One region of the Microbacterium sp. NPDC090281 genome, then DNA from elsewhere that is predicted to be linked to it. Evidence: riboswitches for the same ligand, from Rfam matches in the RefSeq annotation. Region 1 holds a riboswitch; the other holds the start of a gene.
What was found. A riboswitch is a leader RNA that binds a small molecule or an ion and turns the genes downstream of it on or off. The one in region 1 is predicted to bind thiamine pyrophosphate.
Positions count from the first base shown of each region.

Region 1 (9,450 bases):
GCCGTCGTCCTGCGTGCCGCCCACGCCGGTCTCCGCAGCCGGATCGCCCGGTGGCTGCTGAGTCCGTGGATCGCACTGCCGGTGTATCTGATCGCGTTCTACGGGCTGTACCTGGCCGGTCTCGCTGATCGGGTGCTCGCAGCACCCGGAGGCCACCTCGCCCTGGAGGTCGGGTTCCTCGTCGTGGGCATCCTCTTCGCGATCCCCGTGCTGAGCTCCGACCCGCTTCCGGTGCGCCTCGGCCACGGCGGGCGGGCCCTCGACGTCTTCGCGGAAGCCGCCCTGCACGCGTTCTTCGGTGTCTTCCTGATGATGGCGACCACCATGCTCGTCGACTACTTCGTTGCACCGACTCTGGCACTCGGGATGGATCCGCTCGAAGACCAGCAGCTGGCCGGTGGGCTGGCATGGTCATACGGCGAAGCCCCGACCCTGCTGATGCTCGTCTACGTCATGCATCGCTGGTTCCGTGACGACACGGCCCGCGCCGCCGCCGCCGATCGCTATGCGGATGCCCACGGCACGAGCGAGCTCGACGCCTACAACGCGTATCTGCGCACCCTGCGCGACGAGAGCCGATGACGAGCTTCACGGCGGTCCCGTCGGGCAGGATGGACGGATGAGCATCCCCTCCGCCTCCCTCGACGTGCCGACGCGGGTTCGCGAACTCGCCGGCAGTGCCACACTCGTACCGGTCTGGCTCAACGGGATCGGCGGACTGACGTTCCGCACCGACGACGGTCGGTACATAAAGTGGGGCCCGCTCGACGACGAGGCGAACATGCGCGACGAAGCCGAGCGCATGCGGTGGGCACGAACGTGGCTCCCCGTCCCGGAGGTGCTCGATCAGGGTCAGGACGACACGCACGAGTGGCTCGTCACGGTCGCGATCGATGCGAGCAGTGCCGTCGACCCTCGCTGGGCCGAGCAGCCGGAGACCGCGGTACGGGCGGTCGGGGCGGGCCTTCGAGCACTGCACGACGCGCTGCCGGTGGCCGAGTGCCCGTGGGAGTGGAGCACTCAGTGGCGGATCGCCAACGCCGCCGACCGCGGCACGGTCGTGCCGGAAGAGCTGCACCAGGCACCGCCGATCGACCGGCTGGTGGTGTGCCACGGCGACGCGTGCATGCCGAACACGCTTCTCGACGCCGATGGGCGCCCTGCCGCTTTCGTCGACCTCGCCGCCCTCGGAGTCGCCGACCGCTGGGCCGACATCTCGGTGGCGTCGATGAGCACTCTGTGGAACTTCGGCACCGGGTGGGAGGACACGCTCATCGAGGCCTACGGCGTCGAACCCGACCGCGAACGACTCGAGTACTACCGGAGACTCTGGAACGAGACGTGAGCATCTCTCCCCCGTCTCCCGATCGACCCCCGGTGTTCGGCGCCGTCGTCGACGACATGACCCGGTGCGCGCACTACCGGGGCCCGACCGACATCATCGCGATCCGGTTCGCGTGCTGCGGCGACCACTACCCGTGCCACCTCTGCCATGAGGAGTCGGCGGGGCATCCGGCCGCGCAGTGGGCGCCGGATCAGCACGATACGCAGGCGATCCTCTGCGGTGCGTGCGGGTACGAGCTCACGATCGCGGAGTACTTCGCGGTGACGGCCTGCCCGCGGTGCACTGCGCTGTTCAACGAGCGGTGCGCACTGCACCGGGACCACTACTTCCAGCCGAACCCGGGCTAGCGCGAGCTAGCTCCAGACGAAGCGGAACGTGCCGAGAAGAACCGCGGCGGCGAGCGCGAGCGCCATGATCGCGATGCCACCGATCAGCGCCACCGCATCCCGCGGATGCAGCCGCGACGGACGCGACCAGGTGCGGGTGATGCCGGATCCGAAGCCGCGCGCTTCCATCGCGAGTGCCAGCTTCGAGCCGCGCCGCACCGCGAACACGAGCAGCACGAAGGCCATCGAGAAGAATCTCCGCAGCACACCCCGGTCTCCCACGCCCCGTGCACGACGGGCCAGGCTCATGGTGCGCCAGTCATCGAGGAACAGGCCCAGCATCCGCGTGCCGGCGAGGATGCCGAGCACGAAGCGGCTCGGGAGCTTCGCGACCTGGGCCAGCGCATCGGCGAGCTCGGTCGGGTCGGTGCCACCGAAGAGCAGGATCGTGGGCAGGCCGAGCGCGATCACGCGCAGGCTCACCGCAATCGCGAGCGTGATGGAGTCGTCACTGATGGTCGCGAAGCCGAACGTCCAGTAGATGTGTCCGGCCGGCTCGGCATAGAGCAGCATGCTCACGCCGGCGATCGGTGCGAAGATCGCGATCGGCAGCAGCCGCTTGAGCACCGTCGACAGACGCAGCCCGGTCAACGGCAGGCAGAGCAGCTGCAGAACGATCGCGGCGAGCGCGCTCGTGACGTCGATGGACGCGAACAGCGGCACCGACAGCAGCACTGCGAGCACCAGCTTCGTCACCGGGTTCACGCCGTCGAGCCACACCCGCCGCTCGGTCTCGACCGCCGTCACGATGCTGCCCCCAGTTCGATGCCCAGCTCGATGCGATGACCACCCAGGTGCCGGATCACGGCGTCGTCGTGCGTGACCGCGATGATCGACCGGCCTCGCGCGATCTCCTCCTGCAGCAGGGCGACGAGCGAGATCCACCCGCGACGGTCCTGCCCGAACGTCGGTTCGTCGAGCACGATCACCTCGGGCGCTCCCGCCAGCACGGTCGCGACCGATAGCCGCCGCTTCTGCCCTCCGGAGAGCGTGAACGGGTTGGCGAGTGCGAGAGGGGCGAGGCCGAGGCGCTCGAGCAGCTCGTCGACGACGGCATCCGTCTTCACACGGTCCCAGCCGAGCGCCCGAGGGCCGACGGCGAGCTCGTCGCGCAGCGTCTGGGCGAGGAACTGATGCTCCGGCTCCTGGAACACCATGCCGATACGGGTGAGCAGTTCGCGCGAGGTCCAGCGGATGGGACGCGTGCCCTTGCGCCCGGCGAGCTCAGGCGCAGACCGCACCTCACCTGACTGTTCCGGGATGAGCCCGGCGAGGGTCAGCGCGAGCGTCGACTTGCCTGCCCCGTTCGGCCCCGTGATCACGGTCGCGTTCGCCCGAGGCACCCGCAGGTCGAGTCCCGCCTGCACCACGACGCCCGGCTCCCTGGCGATCGCGAGACCAGAGGCGGTGAGCGCGTCGGGCGCCGACACCTGCTCCAGCACGGGAAGGTCGATGTCGCGGTCGGGCACCCACACTCCGGCGTCGGCGAGCACGTCGCCGTGGGCGGCGAACACCTGATCCGGCGCGCCGTCGGCCAACAGCCCGCCGTCGGCTGCGAGCACGATCACCCGGGTCATCAGATCGACCCAGATCGGCGTGCGGTGCTCGACGACGATCAGCGTCGCACCGGTGGAGGTGACCGCACGTTCGACACTCGCCCGCACCTCCCCGACGCCCTCGGGGTCGAGGTTGGCCGTGGGCTCATCGAGCAGCAGCAGTCCCGGGCGCATCGCGAGGACGCCGGCCAGCACCAGTCGCTGCTTCTGTCCGCCCGAGAGCGCCTTCGTGGGGCGCTGCAGCGGAACATCGAGCCCGACGGCGTCGAGGGCCTCGGCGACGCGGCGGGGGATCTCGGATGCCGCGACACCCAGGTTCTCGCAGCCGAAGGCGACATCGTCGCCCACCTTCGACAGGACGATGCCGGCATCCGGATCCTGCAGGACGAGTCCCACCTGACCGTGCCGCGATTCGGGAGCCGCACCGTCGATGCGCAGCGACCCCGTCCGCTCACCCTCATCGTCGTCGCCCAGCACACCGGCGAGACCGGCGAGCAGCGTCGACTTCCCCGCGCCGGACGCACCGAGCAGCAGCACACGCTCACCGGGTTCGATCGTGAACGAGACGTCAGCGACGGCGGGGCGCTTTCGACCGGCGTACCGCCAGCCCCAGCCCGCAGCCTGCACGCGGGCCGGGGAGGCGAAGGTCACGCTCAGACCTCGCGCACGTGCTCTCGCCCGACGGCGAAGCGGTTGAGTGCACCGGTGACGGCGAGGGCGCGCACGAGCAGCCAGCCGACCACGCCCGCCAGGATCGCGCCGGAGACGATCACGCTGACCAGGTAGATCGTGTTGAACTCGACCGACTTCAGGATGTTGGGCGAGCTGCCGTAGAACAGCTCGAACACCCATGCGGCGACCGCGGCTCCGACTCCGGCCAGCGCGGCGACCGCGATCCCGAAACGACGGTAGAAGAACAGGGCGAAGATGATCTCCGCGCCGAGGCCCTGCACGATGCCCGACAACACGGTCGAGATGCCCCACACGTTGCCGATCAGCATCGACACGATCGCGGCGACCAGCTCGACGACCAGCGCGGCACCCGGCTTGCGGATCACGAGGCCACCGACCACGCCGCCGAGCAGCCAGATGCCCACGGCGATGCCGCCGAGGCCGGGCGTCAGAGCGTCGGCCGCGCCGAACCAGGCGTAACCGATCGTGTTCCAGCCCCAGAACACGAGACCGATCGCGACGCCGAGAACCGCGGCGACGACGATGTCGACGACGCGCCAGCGCCAGATCGATGTGCGGTGGATGCCCGTCGCGGCGGCGGATGCCTGCTGCGCGGATGTGGACGTAGGCGTACTCATCTGAACTCCTCCCTGCGCTGGCATTACCCAGATCAGGTTCGACGGTCGAAGCGCGATTCGCTCCCTCTCAGCCCGGCTCGCCGGACTCCCGTGGTTGTGCTGATGATCTTACCGCCGGCGACACCCGCACGGCGACAAGGCCATGCGCCGCGGAACTCGCCCGGGATTGGGTACCGTAAACGAGTGACCGCAACAGACCCCGCCGACGAGGCGACGGGCGTCGTCAGCGACGACGGCCCGGCGACCGCCGCCCCCTCCGGACCTGTCGATGCTGCGACAGGCGGTTCGGTGCTGACGGCCGAGCAGACGTCGACGCGCGCGCTCGCGCCGGAGTCCGTGATCGCGCCGGAACCGGTGATCGCCCCCGAGCCGGTGACGCCCGCTCTGACCAAGCCACCGTTCATCCCGAAAGAGCGCATCGTCCAGGACGACCCTGACGAAGCGAGCGCCCTCCTGGATCCGGCCTCACCCCGATGGGCGGATGACTCGACCACTGCCACCGCTCTGACGTGGGTCGATACTGCAACGGTCGCCACGCACACCGGCACCGCGACTCTCGACGAGACCTCCGAGAGCGAGAAGGCGCCGGGGCTGATGCGCGGGGCACGCCTTCGTCCCGCGATCGCCCGCCCTGGTGTCCTCGTGCCGCTCGGCACGCTCGTCGGCCTCGTCGCCGTCTACACCGGCACGACGCTGCTCTGGCCACTCCACGAGGTGCCGCCGACGGTACAGTCCGTTGAGATCACGACCGCCCCCGCTCCCGCAGCCACCGTCACCTGGCCGGCACAGGGCGCGGGAGCCGTCGGCATCGCCGGGCTGAGCACCGCCGCATCGGTCCCCGACCCCGTGAGCATCGCGAGCATCACGAAGGTCGTGAGCGCTCTGATGGTGCTCGACCGGATGCCGCTCGCGCTCGGCGAGCAGGGTCCCGAGTTCTCGTTCACCCGCGCCGACAGCGTGAAGTACTGGGACTATCGGCGCAGCGACCAGTCCGCTCTCGATGTGCCGATCGGCGGGGTGCTGACGGAGTACCAGCTGCTGCAGGGCACGCTCCTGGGCTCGGCCAACAACTACATCGACCGCCTGGCTTCCGAGATCTGGGGCTCAGAGAGGGAGTTCGCGACGGCCGCAGAAGTCTGGCTGCGCGAGCGTGGTCTCACCGGAATCACTGTGGTGACCCCCTCGGGCTTCGACGAGCGCAACGTCTCCACTCCCGAGGCCCTGGTCGCGCTCGGCGAGCGGGCGATGCAGAATCCGGTGTTCGCAGAGATCGTCGGCACCAAGTCCGTCGATCTTCCGGGCGCCGGCACCGTGGTCAACACGAACGGGATGCTCGCCGACCCGGGCGTCGTCGGCATCAAGACCGGCACCCTCGTCGGCTGGAACCTGCTCACCGCGAAGGATGTGACCGTCGGGGACACGACCGTGCATCTCTTCGCCGCGGCCCTGAACCAAGACGACAACGAGCAGCGGCTCGCCCTCACTCGTTCCCTGTTCGCTGAGACGGAAGCGGCGTTGGAGGCTCAGGATCCGGCGGTCGCCAAGAGTACGGTCGTCGGCCAGGTCACGACGCTCTGGGGCGACGAAGTCGACATCATCACCGAGGCCGATGCCGATGTGGTGCTGTGGAACGGCGCCACCGCCACGGCGACCGCGGCGTTCGACCTCGGTGACGAGCGCGCGCAGGACGGCACCGTCGGCACGCTCACCGCTGCCGGTCCGCTCAACACCGCGACGATCCCGCTGGTTCTGGCGGAAGACGTCGAGGGGCCGAGCCCCTGGTGGCGTCTGACCCACCCGCTGGAATTGCTCGGCATCACCGCCGAACGCTCCTGACGCACCGCGCTGGGCACCGGCGAGCACGGCGCTGCGGCGCCCGATCTCGCTCCCGACACGGCGCCTTCCAGCCGCTGACCGGACACAGCACGACGCCCCACCCCGCGTGAGCGGAATGGGGCGTCGTCCTGCGATACGCGGGATCAGGAACGGTGGCCGGAGCCGTCCGCACCGTCTTCCAGCACGGCCTGCGCTGCCGCGGTCTCGGCACCGGGCACCTGAGCGCCGACCGACGCGCCCGCCACGGCTGCCGCAGCTTCGGCCGCCGTGCCGTCGGCGTTGCTCGCGTCGCCCGTGACGACGACCGGCGTCGTTCCGGTGAGCGCATCTTCGGCGTCGATGTCTGTCGCCGCCTGCTCGAACTGCGACTGGTACAGACGCCAGTAGGCGCCCTGCGCGGTGATGAGCTCGTCGTGCGTGCCCTTCTCGACGATGTCGCCGTGCTCCATCACGAGGATGAGGTCGGCGTCGCGGATGGTCGACAGACGGTGCGCGATCACGAACGACGTGCGTCCTTCACGGAGCGCGGCCATCGCGTGCTGCAGCAGCAGCTCGGTGCGGGTGTCGACAGCCGATGTCGCCTCATCGAGGATGAGGATCGAAGGCTGAGCGACGAACGCCCGCGCGATGGTGATGAGCTGACGCTCACCCGCCGACACGTTCGCGGCATCCTCGTCGAGCACCGTGTCGTAACCCTCGGGGAGGGCGTGCACGAAGCGGTCGACATAGGTCGCCTTGGCAGCGGCGAGAACCTCTTCGTCGGTCGCGGTGGAGCGGCCGTAGCGGATGTTCTCGCGGATGCTGCCTGCGAACAGCCACGGGTCCTGCAGCACCATGCCGGTGCGAGAGCGCAGTTCGTCGCGCGTCACCTCGGCGATGTCCTGACCGTCGAGCATGATCCGTCCGCCGCTGAGCTCGTAGAAGCGCATGATCAGGTTGACCAGCGTCGTCTTGCCCGCACCGGTCGGACCGACGATCGCGACGGTCTGCCCCGGCTCGACCCGGAACGACAGATCCCGGATGAGCGGACGCTCCGGCGTGTAGGAGAACGCGACGTTCTCGAACTCGATGACGCCCTTGCCCTCCGTGAGCTCGGGAGCATCGGCGTCGTCCGCCTCCTGCTCATCCGCGTCGAGCAGCTGGAAGACCCGCTCGGCCGATGCCGTGCCGGACTGCACCACGGCAGCCATGCCCCCCAGCTCGGACAGCGGCTGCGTGAACTGCTGCGAGTACTGGATGAACGCCTGCACGTCACCGAGACGGAGCTGACCGTTCGCGACCATCAGACCACCGAGCACCGCGATGCCCACGTAGCTGAGGTTGCCGACGAACATCATGGCCGGCATGATGACGCCGGACAGGAACTGGGCCTTGAAGCTCGCCTGGAACAGTTCTTCGTTCTCGACCTGGAACTTGTCCAGCGCGTCCTTCTCGCGTCCGAAGACCTTCACCAGCGCGTGACCGGAGAATGCCTCCTCGACGCGGGCGTTCAGCCGACCGACCTTGCGCCACTGGGTGCCGAAGGCCTTCTGCGAACGCGGTCCGATGATGCCGAAGATGATGCCCATGAGGGGCAGCGTGACGAGAGCCACGAGGGCCAGCTGCCACGAGATCGAGAACATCATCACGAGCACGCCGATCACGGTGAGCACCGAGGTGAGAGCACCGGAGAGCGACTGCTGCATCGTCTGCGTGATGTTGTCGATGTCGTTCGTGACGCGCGAGATCAGCTCACCGCGCTGCACCTTGTCGAAGTACGCCAGCGGCAGGCGGTTGATCTTCGCCTCGACCGACTCACGCAGTCGCCACATGGTGCGCACCATGATCACGTTGATGACGTAGCCCTGGATCCAGGTGAGGAAGGCAGCCGCGACGTAGATCGCGAGCACCGCGGCGATGACCAGCCGCAGCGCGTCGAAGTCGATGCCCTGGCCGACCGTGAAGTCGCCCAGCGCTCCGACCTGATTCGCGAAGTCGTCTTGCCCTCCGGCTCGCAGCGCCTCGACGACGACGTCTTGCGACGTGCCGGCGGGGAAGCCGGGGAAGCCATCGGTCGGCTGTCCGAGCTGGATGGAGATGAAGCCCTTGTAGACGAGGTTGGTCGCCTCCGCGAGCACCTTGGGCGCCGCGACCGTCAGGACCACACCGATCGCACCCAGGATCGACACGAAGACGAACCAGATGGCCGACGGCTTCAGCAGCCCGATCATGCGCGCGAAGCTGGGGCCGAAGTTGTCGGCCTTGCCCGGTGCGACGCTGTCCCAGTCTCCGGAGTTCTGACGCGCCTGCTCAGCGAGCTCGGCCTCGTACTTCTCCTCGGCGCTCAGCTCGACCTCGGCCACTGCTGCCTTGCCGCGGCCGCGGCCGCGCTTGACCTTGCCCTGTTCGTTGTTCTGCTCGCTCATGCGTCCACCCCCAGCTGCGATTCGACGATCTCTCGGTAGGTGTCGCTCGTCTCGAGCAGCTCCTCGTGAGTGCCGACACCGACCATGGTTCCGCCTTCGAGCACGACGATGCGGTCGGCATCGGTGATCGACGAGACGCGCTGGGCGACCACGATCTTCGTGACGTGCGGGAGCTCCCGCCACAGCGCCTGACGCAACCGGGCGTCGGTGGTCAGGTCGAGGGCGGAGAACGAGTCGTCGAAGACGAGGATCTGCGGCTGATGCACGATCGCACGCGCGATGGCGAGACGCTGACGCTGACCGCCGGAGACGTTCGTGCCGCCCTGGGCGATACGGGACTCGAGGCCGTCGGGCATCTCCTCGACGAAGTCGCGACCCTGCGCGATGTCGAGCGCGTGCCAGAGCTCTTCGTCTGTGGCCTCTTCACGGCCGTAGCGCAGGTTCGACGCGACGGTGCCGGTGAAGAGGAACGGACGCTGCGGCACCAGGCCGATGCTGTCCCACAGCGACTCGACGTCGGCCTCGCGCACATCGGTGCCGCCGACATGGACGGAACCACCGGAGACGTCGAACAGACGCGGGATGAGCGAGACGAGCGTCGTCTTGCCCGAG
Region 1 is NZ_JBIVYH010000001.1:864,877-874,326, reverse strand. It holds gene ACIQTX_RS04155 (cytochrome c oxidase assembly protein) at 1-582, shown strand, start outside; gene ACIQTX_RS04150 (phosphotransferase) at 620-1,345, shown strand; gene ACIQTX_RS04145 (CHY zinc finger protein) at 1,342-1,692, shown strand; gene ACIQTX_RS04140 (energy-coupling factor transporter transmembrane component T family protein) at 1,699-2,478, opposite strand; gene ACIQTX_RS04135 (ABC transporter ATP-binding protein) at 2,475-3,944, opposite strand; gene ACIQTX_RS04130 (ECF transporter S component) at 3,941-4,597, opposite strand; TPP riboswitch at 4,590-4,699, opposite strand; gene ACIQTX_RS04125 (D-alanyl-D-alanine carboxypeptidase family protein) at 4,781-6,433, shown strand; gene ACIQTX_RS04120 (ABC transporter ATP-binding protein) at 6,577-8,838, opposite strand; gene ACIQTX_RS04115 (ABC transporter ATP-binding protein) at 8,835-9,450, opposite strand, start outside.

Region 2 (9,450 bases), on a different contig from region 1:
ATCCCGCAGAGCGCGACTTCGCCGAACTGCAGCCGGGCAGCGGTCACACCACGATCGTCGATGACGCTGCTCCCGTGCGCGGACGCGTCGGCGCGAGCGAGTTCGTGACCCGTGTCGTGCGCGGCGTCGACCCCTCGCGCCCCACCCCGCCGTGGATGATCGCGCGTCTCAGTCTTGCCGGCATGCGCTCACTGGGCGTGCTGATCGACATCACCAACTACGTGATGCTCGAGCTCGGCCAGCCGCTGCACGGCTACGACCTCGACAAGCTCGACGGCGGCATCACGGTCCGTCGCGCGACGCCGGGTGAGAAGATGACGACGCTCGACGGCCAGGAGCGCGCGCTCCACGTCGAGGACCTGCTCATCACCGACGGCTCCGGCCCGATCGGTCTCGCCGGCGTCATGGGCGGCGGCACGACCGAGATGAGTGAGACCACGACGAACGTGCTGATCGAGGCCGCGAGCTTCGACCCCACCACGATCGCCCGCACCGCTCGTCGCCACAAGCTGCCCAGTGAAGCGTCCAAGCGCTTCGAGCGCGGTGTCGACCCGCTGATCCCGTTCGTGGCTGCCCGTCGCGCGGCCGACCTCATGGTCGAGCTCGCCGGTGGCACGCTGACCGAAGAGGGCGGTGCACTCTTCGCCGAGGTCTTCGTGGGCGAGATCGAACTGCCTGCCGGCTTCGTGCAGGGTCTCATCGGCGTCGACTACACCGATGATGAGATCGTCGGCGCTCTGACCACCATCGGTGCCGATGTCAGCGCATCCGACGGGGGTTCCGGTTGGACGGTGATCCCGCCGACCTGGCGACCCGACCTCACCGACAAGTGGACGCTCGCAGAGGAGGTCGCCCGCATCCACGGGCTCGACCGCATCCCCTCGGTGCTGCCCACCCCGCCGTCCGGCCGCGGGCTCACGGCGCACCAGCAGGGCCGTCGTCGCGTGGCTGACGCTCTGGCCGCCGCGGGGCTCGTCGAGACGCCGGCGTTCCCGTTCACCACAGACGTGCAGAACGACCTGCATGGGTCGGCCTCGGGCGAGCACCTGCCGAGCATCCGCCTGGCGAACCCGCTCGACGGACAGGCGCCGTTTCTGCGGCGATCGCTCATCCCGGGTCTGCTGCTGACCGCGCACCGCAACATCTCGCGCGGTCTGACCGACCTCGCGATCTTCGAGACCGGTGCCGTGTTCCTGCCGGAGCCGGGCGTCGAGTACGGCACAGACGAGGTGCCGCCGCTCGGCGAGCGTCCGTCCGACGAGACTCTCGCAGCGCTCAACGCCTCCATCCCGCCACAGCACCGCTTCATCGCCGCGCTGCTGACCGGGTACGTGGCGCCGCGTCAGCCCGGCCGTCCAGCAGAGGTTGCAGGGCTGGTCGAGGCGCTGGACGCCGTCCGCGTCATCGCGGCTGCGGCCGGTGTCGAGATCGATGTGGTCCAGGCTGAGCGCGCGGCGCTCCACCCCGGTCGCACGGGGTCGCTCCTGGTCGCAGGGGAAGAGGTCGGCTACGTCGGCGAGCTGCACCCGGCAGTGGCCGAAGGCGCCGATCTTCCCGGTCGCGCCACCGTGCTGGAGATCGACCTCGACCTCATCCTGTCTCTCGCAGGCGGGCGTGTGGTCGCCGCGTCGCTGTCGACGTTCCCCGCGGCGACGCAGGACGTCTCGCTCACTGTGCCGGCCGAGGTGCCGGCCGCAGACGTGCAGGCAGCTCTTGCCGAGGGCGCCGGCGCGCTGCTCGAGTCGGTGCGCCTCGTGGACGACTACCGCGGTGAGGGCGTTGCGGAGGGCTCGAAGAGCCTGACCTTCGCGCTGCGGTTCCGCGCCGACGACCGCACGCTCACCGCGGCAGAGGCCACCGCGGCCAAGCTCGCCGGTGTCGCGGTCACAACGGAGCGTTTCGGAGCAGCACTGCGCGACTGAGCACGACCTCGGACGAACTGTGTCGCTCTTCGGGCGATCGGGAACGGCGCCGGAGTACCGTGGCGGGATGAGCATCCTCCCCCAGGGCACTCCGGCCGCCGTTCCGGACGATGCGCGACCGCTCGGAGAGGGACCGTTCCTCGAGCCCGGTGCGCAGATCGACTGGCACTACCGGAAGCCGGGATGGCAGCCGGGGGAGCCGTCGAGGATCACTCCGATGCGTGTCGTGAGAGACGACGAACGCGGGCTCGTGGCATGGCTCGCTCCCGGGACGCTGCAGGAGGCGCCGGGGTCTCTCGATGGACAGCGTGTGCGCGAGGTACCGCTCGCCCGGCGCTGGATCGAGCCCCGGACGCGCATCATCGAGCGCTGGCGAGGCAACGGAGTGCTGTGCATCGCGCCCGCGGGGATGCCGTGGTCGGTCTGGTTGTTCTGGAGCGACACCACGGCGGAGGACTGGAAGTTCGCCGGCTGGTACGTCAACCTCGAGAATGCGCACCTGCGCACCGACCACGACACGTACTCGTCCGACCACATCCTCGATGTGGAGATCGATGCGGACGGCGGTATCCACCTCAAGGACGAGGATGAGCTCGTCGCTGCGATCGAGCAAGGGCGGCTCAGCCCCGAACAGGCCGCGCAGATCGAGCGGCATGCGGACGCGGCGATCGCCTCATTCGAGGCCGACGACTGGCCGTTCGATGCCGAGTGGCGGCACTGGCAGCCTGACCCGGTGTGGACCGTTCCGGTGCTCGCGGGCCTGGACCAGCTGGGGCTGAGAGCCGATCTGCTCTGAGCGGAAGCGGTTCCGCAGGAGATCGGTACCTGATGACATGGAGCCATGACAGATGTTCTGATCCTCGGCGGCACGGGTTGGCTCTCCGGACGCATCGCCCGGCGATGGCTCGACGAAGGCGCCACGGTGACCTGCCTCGCTCGCGGCACGCGCCCGGCGCCAGAGGGCACCCTCCTCGTGCGCGGCGACCGCGACGACTCCGGCGTGTACGCCGACCTCGCACGACGCGACTGGGATCAGGTCGTCGACATCTCGTCGCAGGCGGCACACGTCGAGCGTGCGGTCGATGCCCTCGGCGACCGTGCCGCGCGCTGGACGTACGTGTCGTCGGTGTCGGTCTACGCCGACGACGCTACGACTGGAGCGGATGAGTCGGCCCCACGTCATCCGGCCGCCGGCCCCGGCGACGAGTACGAGTACGGCGCGCAGAAGGCTGCTTCCGAAGATGCTGTCGGACGACTGGGCGAGCGGGCCCTCGTTGTGCGCCCTGGGCTCATCGTGGGCGACGGAGATCCCAGCGACCGGTTCGGCTACTGGGGTGCTGCGTTCGCGCGAGCGGGCTCGGAGCCCGTGCTGCTGCCGCCGCTCGCAGGCAGAAGCGCGCAGGTCATCGACGTCGACGACCTCGCCGCCTACGTCGTCACGGCCACCCGCAGCGGAGCTGTCAACGCCGTGGGGGATGAGTGTCCCCTCGCCGTCCTACTGGAGGCGGTTCGTGCCGCGGCCGGGCACACCGGTCACACGGTCGTCGCCGAAGAGGAGTGGCTCCTCGCCCACGAGGTCGAGTACTGGGCGGGGCCTCGTTCGCTGCCGATGTGGCTTCCGGCCGAGATGACGGGCTGGATGACCCGCTCGAACAGCGCATTTCACGCGAGCGGCGGGCGGCTCCGTCCGCTCGCCGACACGGTGGAGCGCATCGTCGCGGATGAACGGGAGCGCGGTGTCGACCGGGATCGCAGCGCCGGACTCACGCGAGCGGAGGAGTGGGAGCTGCTGGCCGATCGCTAGACTTCGAGCAGTGACACGGGGTGCCGCAATCCGCGGCTGAGAACAGACCCGTCGAACCTGATCTAGTTCGTACTAGCGAAGGGATGTCGCGATGAGCGATCTTCTGCGTCCTGATTCCACCATCGACCTCGCCGGTTCAGCCGCGGCCCTGCTGGGGGTGCTTCGCGAGGCGCCCCCGTTGACGCACTGCATCACCAACGCGGTGGTCACGGGCTTCACCGCCAACGTGCTGCTGGCTCTCGGCGCCGCCCCCGCGATGGTCGACATCGTCGATGAGGCGGGGATGTTCGCCGGGATCGCCTCGGGAGTGCTGATCAACCTCGGTACGCCCACTCCCGAGCAGCGGTCGGCGAGTCTGGAAGCCGTCGCCGGCGCCACGGCATCCGGGACGCCCTGGGTGCTCGACCCGGTCGCCGTCGGCGCTCTCCCGGTGCGCACGGCTCTCGCGCACCGGCTGATCGAGCAGCGTCCGACCGCGATTCGCGGAAATGCCTCCGAGATCCTCGCCGTCGCCGGCCTCAGCGCCGGTGGCCGCGGCGTGGACGCGACCGACAGCACGGAGGCGGCGGCCGATGCCGCCGTCGCTCTCGCTCGACGGACGGGCAGCGTCGTCGCGGTGTCGGGCCCGATCGATCTCATCACCGACGGTTTTCGAGTGCTGCGCTTGGCGAACGGCCATGAGCTTCTGACGCGCGTCACCGGCGGAGGGTGTGCCCTCGGGGCGGTGATGGCCGCCTTCCTCGGGGCCGCCAGGGAGACCGAGCACGATGCGCTCACCGCCGTCGCCGCTGCGAGCCTCGTCTACACGATCGCTGCCGAGCGGGCCGCAGCGAGTGCGACCGGACCGGGCAGCTTCGCCGTCGCGCTGCTGGACGCTCTCGCCGCGGTCGGCGCAGACGACGTCAGAGCCGGTGCGCGCGTCGAAGGCGGCGCCCTGTGAACGCGGATCTGTCCCTCTACCTCGTCACGGATGAAGCGCTCTGCGGAGACCGCGGCATCGTCGAGACCGTGCGTCTGGCGGTCGACGGCGGGGTGCGCATCGTCCAACTGCGTGCCAAGGCTGCGACCGATGCCGAGACGGTCGAGCAGTTGATCGCCCTGTCCCGGGTCATCGACGGACGGGCACTGCTCGTCGTGAACGACCGGCTGGATGCTGCTGTCACAGCCCGTGGACGCGGCGCGCGGGTCGATGGTGTGCACCTCGGACAGGGCGACGCGTCCGTGCTGCGGGCACGCGAAGCGCTGGGACCCGACGCGTTGATCGGTCTCACCGCGAACAGCCCGGCGCACCTCGAGGCGGTTCGTGCGCTCCCGCCCGGAACCGTGGACTACCTCGGGGTCGGGGTGATCAGGCCGACGACCACCAAAGCGGACCATCCTGCACCGCTCGGTGTCGACGGCTTCGCTGCCTTCGTGGCGAGCAGCCCGCTCCCGTGCGTGGCGATCGGTGGCGTCGGCATCGACGACACCGAGTCGCTTCGCGAGGCCGGTGCGGTCGGACTCGCGGTGGTCTCGGCGTTGTGCGCGGCCGACGACCCTGAGGCGATGGCCGGGGCGTTCCGGCGTCGGTGGCTCGCGGCATCCGTGCCGAGGGTTCTCAGCATCGCCGGGAGTGATCCGTCCGGAGGTGCCGGTATCCAGGCCGATCTCAAGTCCATCGCCGCGAACGGCGGCTACGGCATGGCCGTGCTCACCGCGCTGACCGCGCAGAACACGCGGGGAGTGCGCGCGGTGCATGTCCCGCCGGCCGACTTCCTCCGCGCCCAGCTCGACGCCTTGTCGGACGACATCGTGATCGACGCCGTGAAGATCGGGATGCTGGCGGATGCGGAGGTCATCCGCACCGTCGGCGAGTGGCTCGAAGCCGTGCGCCCGCCGATCGTGGTGCTCGACCCCGTCATGGTCGCGACCTCCGGCGACAGGCTGCTCGCTCCGGATGCAGAGCGTGCACTGCGCGAGCTCCTCAGTCGCGCGACCCTGGTCACCCCGAACCTTGCGGAGCTCACTGTGCTGTCAGGCCGCGAGATCGTGGACTGGAACGACGCGATCTCCGCCGCGGAGGAGCTGTCGGCCGAGGTCGGGGCCGCCATCCTGGTCAAGGGTGGTCATCTCACGGGCGACGATGCTCCGGATGCACTGGTCGACGCCCGTCGAGGACTGCGGGAGGAGTTCAGCGGATCCCGCATCCCGACCGGCAACACGCACGGCACCGGCTGCTCGCTGTCCTCGGCCCTCGCCACGGTGCTCGCGCGCGGAGAGGAACCGGCCGACGCGGTGCTCGCCGCCAGAACGTGGCTGCGTGAGTCGCTCCGCTCGGGGGAGTCGCTGCGGGTCGGGCGCGGTCACGGTCCCATCAGCCATTTCGCAGGACTCTGGGGGCGCGCGGGAGCCGATCCCAGGCCGGAAGCGAGCGACATCGCCGCCGACTGGTGGCAGCAGATCTCCGGCATCAGGGCGGGGATCGACGAGCTGCCGTTCATCCGCGCGCTCGCTGACGGCTCGCTGGCGCGTGCCCCGTTCCTGTTCTACCTCGCGCAGGATGCGCTGTACCTGCGTGAGTACGCCCGCGTCCTCGCCGAGGCCGCGCGGCTCGCGCCCACGTCGGCCGAGCAGGCGTTCTGGGCGGACTCCGCGCACGGATCTATCGTTGGCGAGCTCGAACTGCATGCCTCGTGGCTGACTCCGGCACAGGGCGTCACCGCGGCGACGTTCGCGGCTGAACCGGCATCTGCGACCACTGCCTACCTCGACCATCTGCGCTCCGTCGCGTTCGGCGGCGACTATGCGGAGATCGTCGCCGCCGTGCTTCCGTGCTTCTGGCTCTACACCGACCTCGGCCGACGCCTGCACTCGGGGGAGTTCGGGGCGTACGCGCGGGATCCGGAGCATCCCTTCGCCTCCTGGCTGTCGACGTACGCGGATCCGGCCTTCGAGGACGCTACGGAGACGGCGATCGTCTACGCCACCGAGGCAGCGGCGCGAGCGGATGCCGGAACGCGGGCGCGGATGCGGCGGGCGTTCGAGGTGTCGAGCGCGCACGAGCTCACCTTCTTCGCCGCGCCGCTGGAGTCGCAGCCTGTCGGATGACGGATCGGATTTGCGGTGGCAGCCGCGGCCGCGCTACTGTCGCGACATGCCTTCGGCCGCCACCGCTTCTTCGACGCTCGCTCCGAGCGTCATCGCTGTGCGCCGACGCCGCGGCCGCCGACTGTAGGCGACCCCGCCCTCCTGCCTGCGCACGCACGGCGGTCGAGAGCCGGTGTCGCCGCCTCCGGCCCCGTCCCTGGTCCCGGTTTCATCGTGGGCCCGACCGTTAAGGTAGAAGCATGACGTATTCCGTCGCCGTCTCCGGCGCATCCGGCTACGCAGGCGGCGAGATTCTGCGCATCCTGGCCGATCATCCCGACATCGAGATCCGCACCGTCACGGCGCATTCGAACGCCGGACAGCCTCTCATCGATCACCAGCCGCATCTGCGCTCGCTCGCACATCTCACCCTGCAGGACACGACGCCCGAGATTCTCGCCGGCCATGACATCGTGTTCCTCGCCCTCCCGCACGGACAGTCGGGGCAGTACACCGATGCCCTGGGCGACACCCCCCTCGTGATCGACGCGGGGGCCGATCACCGGCTCACGTCGACGTCGGCATGGGAGGCGTTCTACGGCGGGACATTCCACGAGCCGTGGACCTACGGTGTCCCTGAGCTCCTGGTGGGTGGGGGGAAGCAGCGTGAGAACCTCCACGGGGCGACGCGTATCGCCGCTCCCGGCTGCAACGCCTCGACGGTGAGCCTCAGCCTCGCGCCGGGTGTCGCCGCCGGAGTGATCGACCCCTCAGACATCGTGTCGGTGTTGGCCGTCGGCCCCTCCGGCGCAGGAAAGAGCCTCAAGACCAACCTGCTCGGCAGCGAGATCCTCGGCACCGCGAACCCGTATGCGGTCGGCGGATCACATCGGCACATCCCGGAGATCCGCCAGGCGCTCGCCGCGGCTTCCGGTGCTGACGCCGATGGCATCCGGATCTCGTTCACGCCGGTACTGGTCCCGATGTCGCGGGGAATCCTCGCCACATCGACCGCGCCGATCGTCGAGGGCGTGACCGACGAACAGATCCGCGATGCGTGGCAGAACGCCTACGGCGACGAGACCTTCGTGCAACTGCTGCCGGAGGGACGCTTCCCGCGTACGGCTGACGTGCTCGGCGCGAACACCGCGCTGATCGGCCTCGCGATCGATCGTGCCGCGAACCGGGTCATCGTGGTCACCGCGGTCGACAACCTCGTCAAGGGCACTGCAGGAGCAGCCATCCAGTCCATGAACATCGCGCTGGGACTTCCCGAGAACCGCGCCCTCTCAGTGAACGGAGTCGCGCCGTGAGCGTCACCGCCCCCGCAGGATTCGAGGCGGCCGGTGTCGCCGCTGGGCTCAAGTCCACCGGCAAGCCGGATGTCGCCGTCGTCGTCAACCGTGGACCCCGCAAAGTCGGCGCGGCCGTCTTCACGAGCAACCGCGCCAAGGCCAACCCGATCATCTGGTCGCAGCAGGCCGTCGCCGATCGCATCGTCGAAGCCGTCGTGCTCAACTCCGGCGGGGCCAACTGCTTCACCGGCGCGTTCGGGTTCCAGACCACGCACCAGACGGCCGAGAAGGCGGCCGAGCTCCTCGGCGTCAGCGCCGGCGACGTGCTTATCTGCTCCACCGGACTCATCGGAACCGGAGACGAGACGTTCCGCGCCCGGGTGCTCGCCGGCACCGAACAGGCGATCGCCGAGCTCAGTGCCAGCGGCGGAGAGAGTGCCGCGCACGCCATCATGACCACTGACACGGTCGCGAAGACCGCCGTGATCAGCCGCGACGGCTGGACGATCGGCGGCATGGCGAAGGGGGCTGGCATGCTCGCGCCGGGCCTCGCCACGATGCTCGTGGTGATCACGACCGACGCGCTCCTCGAACCGCTCCAGGCTGACGATGCGCTGCGCCGCGCGACGGGGAAGACGTTCGATCGTCTCGACTCCGACGGCTGCATGTCGACGAACGATCAGGTCACCCTCCTCGCCAACGGTGCTTCCGAGGTCGCCCCCGACCTCGATGACTTCGTGGCAGCCCTCACGGAGCTGTGCCAGGAGCTCGCGGTCAAACTGCAGGGCGACGCCGAGGGCGCGAGCCACGACATCACGATCGAGGTGCAGCACGCGGTGTCCGAGCAGGACGCCGTGGAGGTCGGCCGCTCGGTCGCCCGCAACAACCTCTTCAAGGCCGCCATCTTCGGCAACGACCCGAACTGGGGGCGAGTGCTCGCGGCGATCGGCACGACCAACGCGCAGTTCGACCCCTACGACGTCGATGTGTGGATGAACGGCGTGCGGGTCTGCACCGAGGGCGGACCAGACCGCCCCCGAGAGGAGGTCGACCTGACCCCGCGGGCGACCCACCTGGTCATCGACCTGAAGGTCGGAGACCAGTCGGCCACCGTCCTCACCAATGACCTCACCCATGACTACGTGCACGAGAACAGCGCCTACGCCTCATGACCGATATCCAGGACACCACTCCCGACATCGCCGCGCTGAAAGCGACGACCCTCATCGAGTCGCTGCCGTGGCTCAAGAAGTTCCGCGACCAGATCGTCGTCGTCAAGTACGGCGGCAACGCCATGGTGTCGGACGAGCTCCAGGAGGCTTTCGCCCAGGACATCGCGTATCTCCGTTACGTCGGGGTGCTG
Region 2 is NZ_JBIVYH010000002.1:10,475-19,924, reverse strand. It holds gene pheT (phenylalanine--tRNA ligase subunit beta) at 1-1,922, shown strand, start outside; gene ACIQTX_RS14290 (DUF402 domain-containing protein) at 1,990-2,718, shown strand; gene ACIQTX_RS14285 (NAD-dependent epimerase/dehydratase family protein) at 2,764-3,726, shown strand; TPP riboswitch at 3,733-3,827, shown strand; gene thiM (hydroxyethylthiazole kinase) at 3,818-4,666, shown strand; gene ACIQTX_RS14275 (bifunctional hydroxymethylpyrimidine kinase/phosphomethylpyrimidine kinase) at 4,663-6,813, shown strand; gene argC (N-acetyl-gamma-glutamyl-phosphate reductase) at 7,053-8,105, shown strand; gene argJ (bifunctional glutamate N-acetyltransferase/amino-acid acetyltransferase ArgJ) at 8,102-9,259, shown strand; gene argB (acetylglutamate kinase) at 9,256-9,450, shown strand, end outside.
Region 2: linked by a shared signal. The riboswitch ahead of thiM (hydroxyethylthiazole kinase) and the one ahead of ACIQTX_RS04130 (ECF transporter S component) in region 1 are both predicted to bind thiamine pyrophosphate.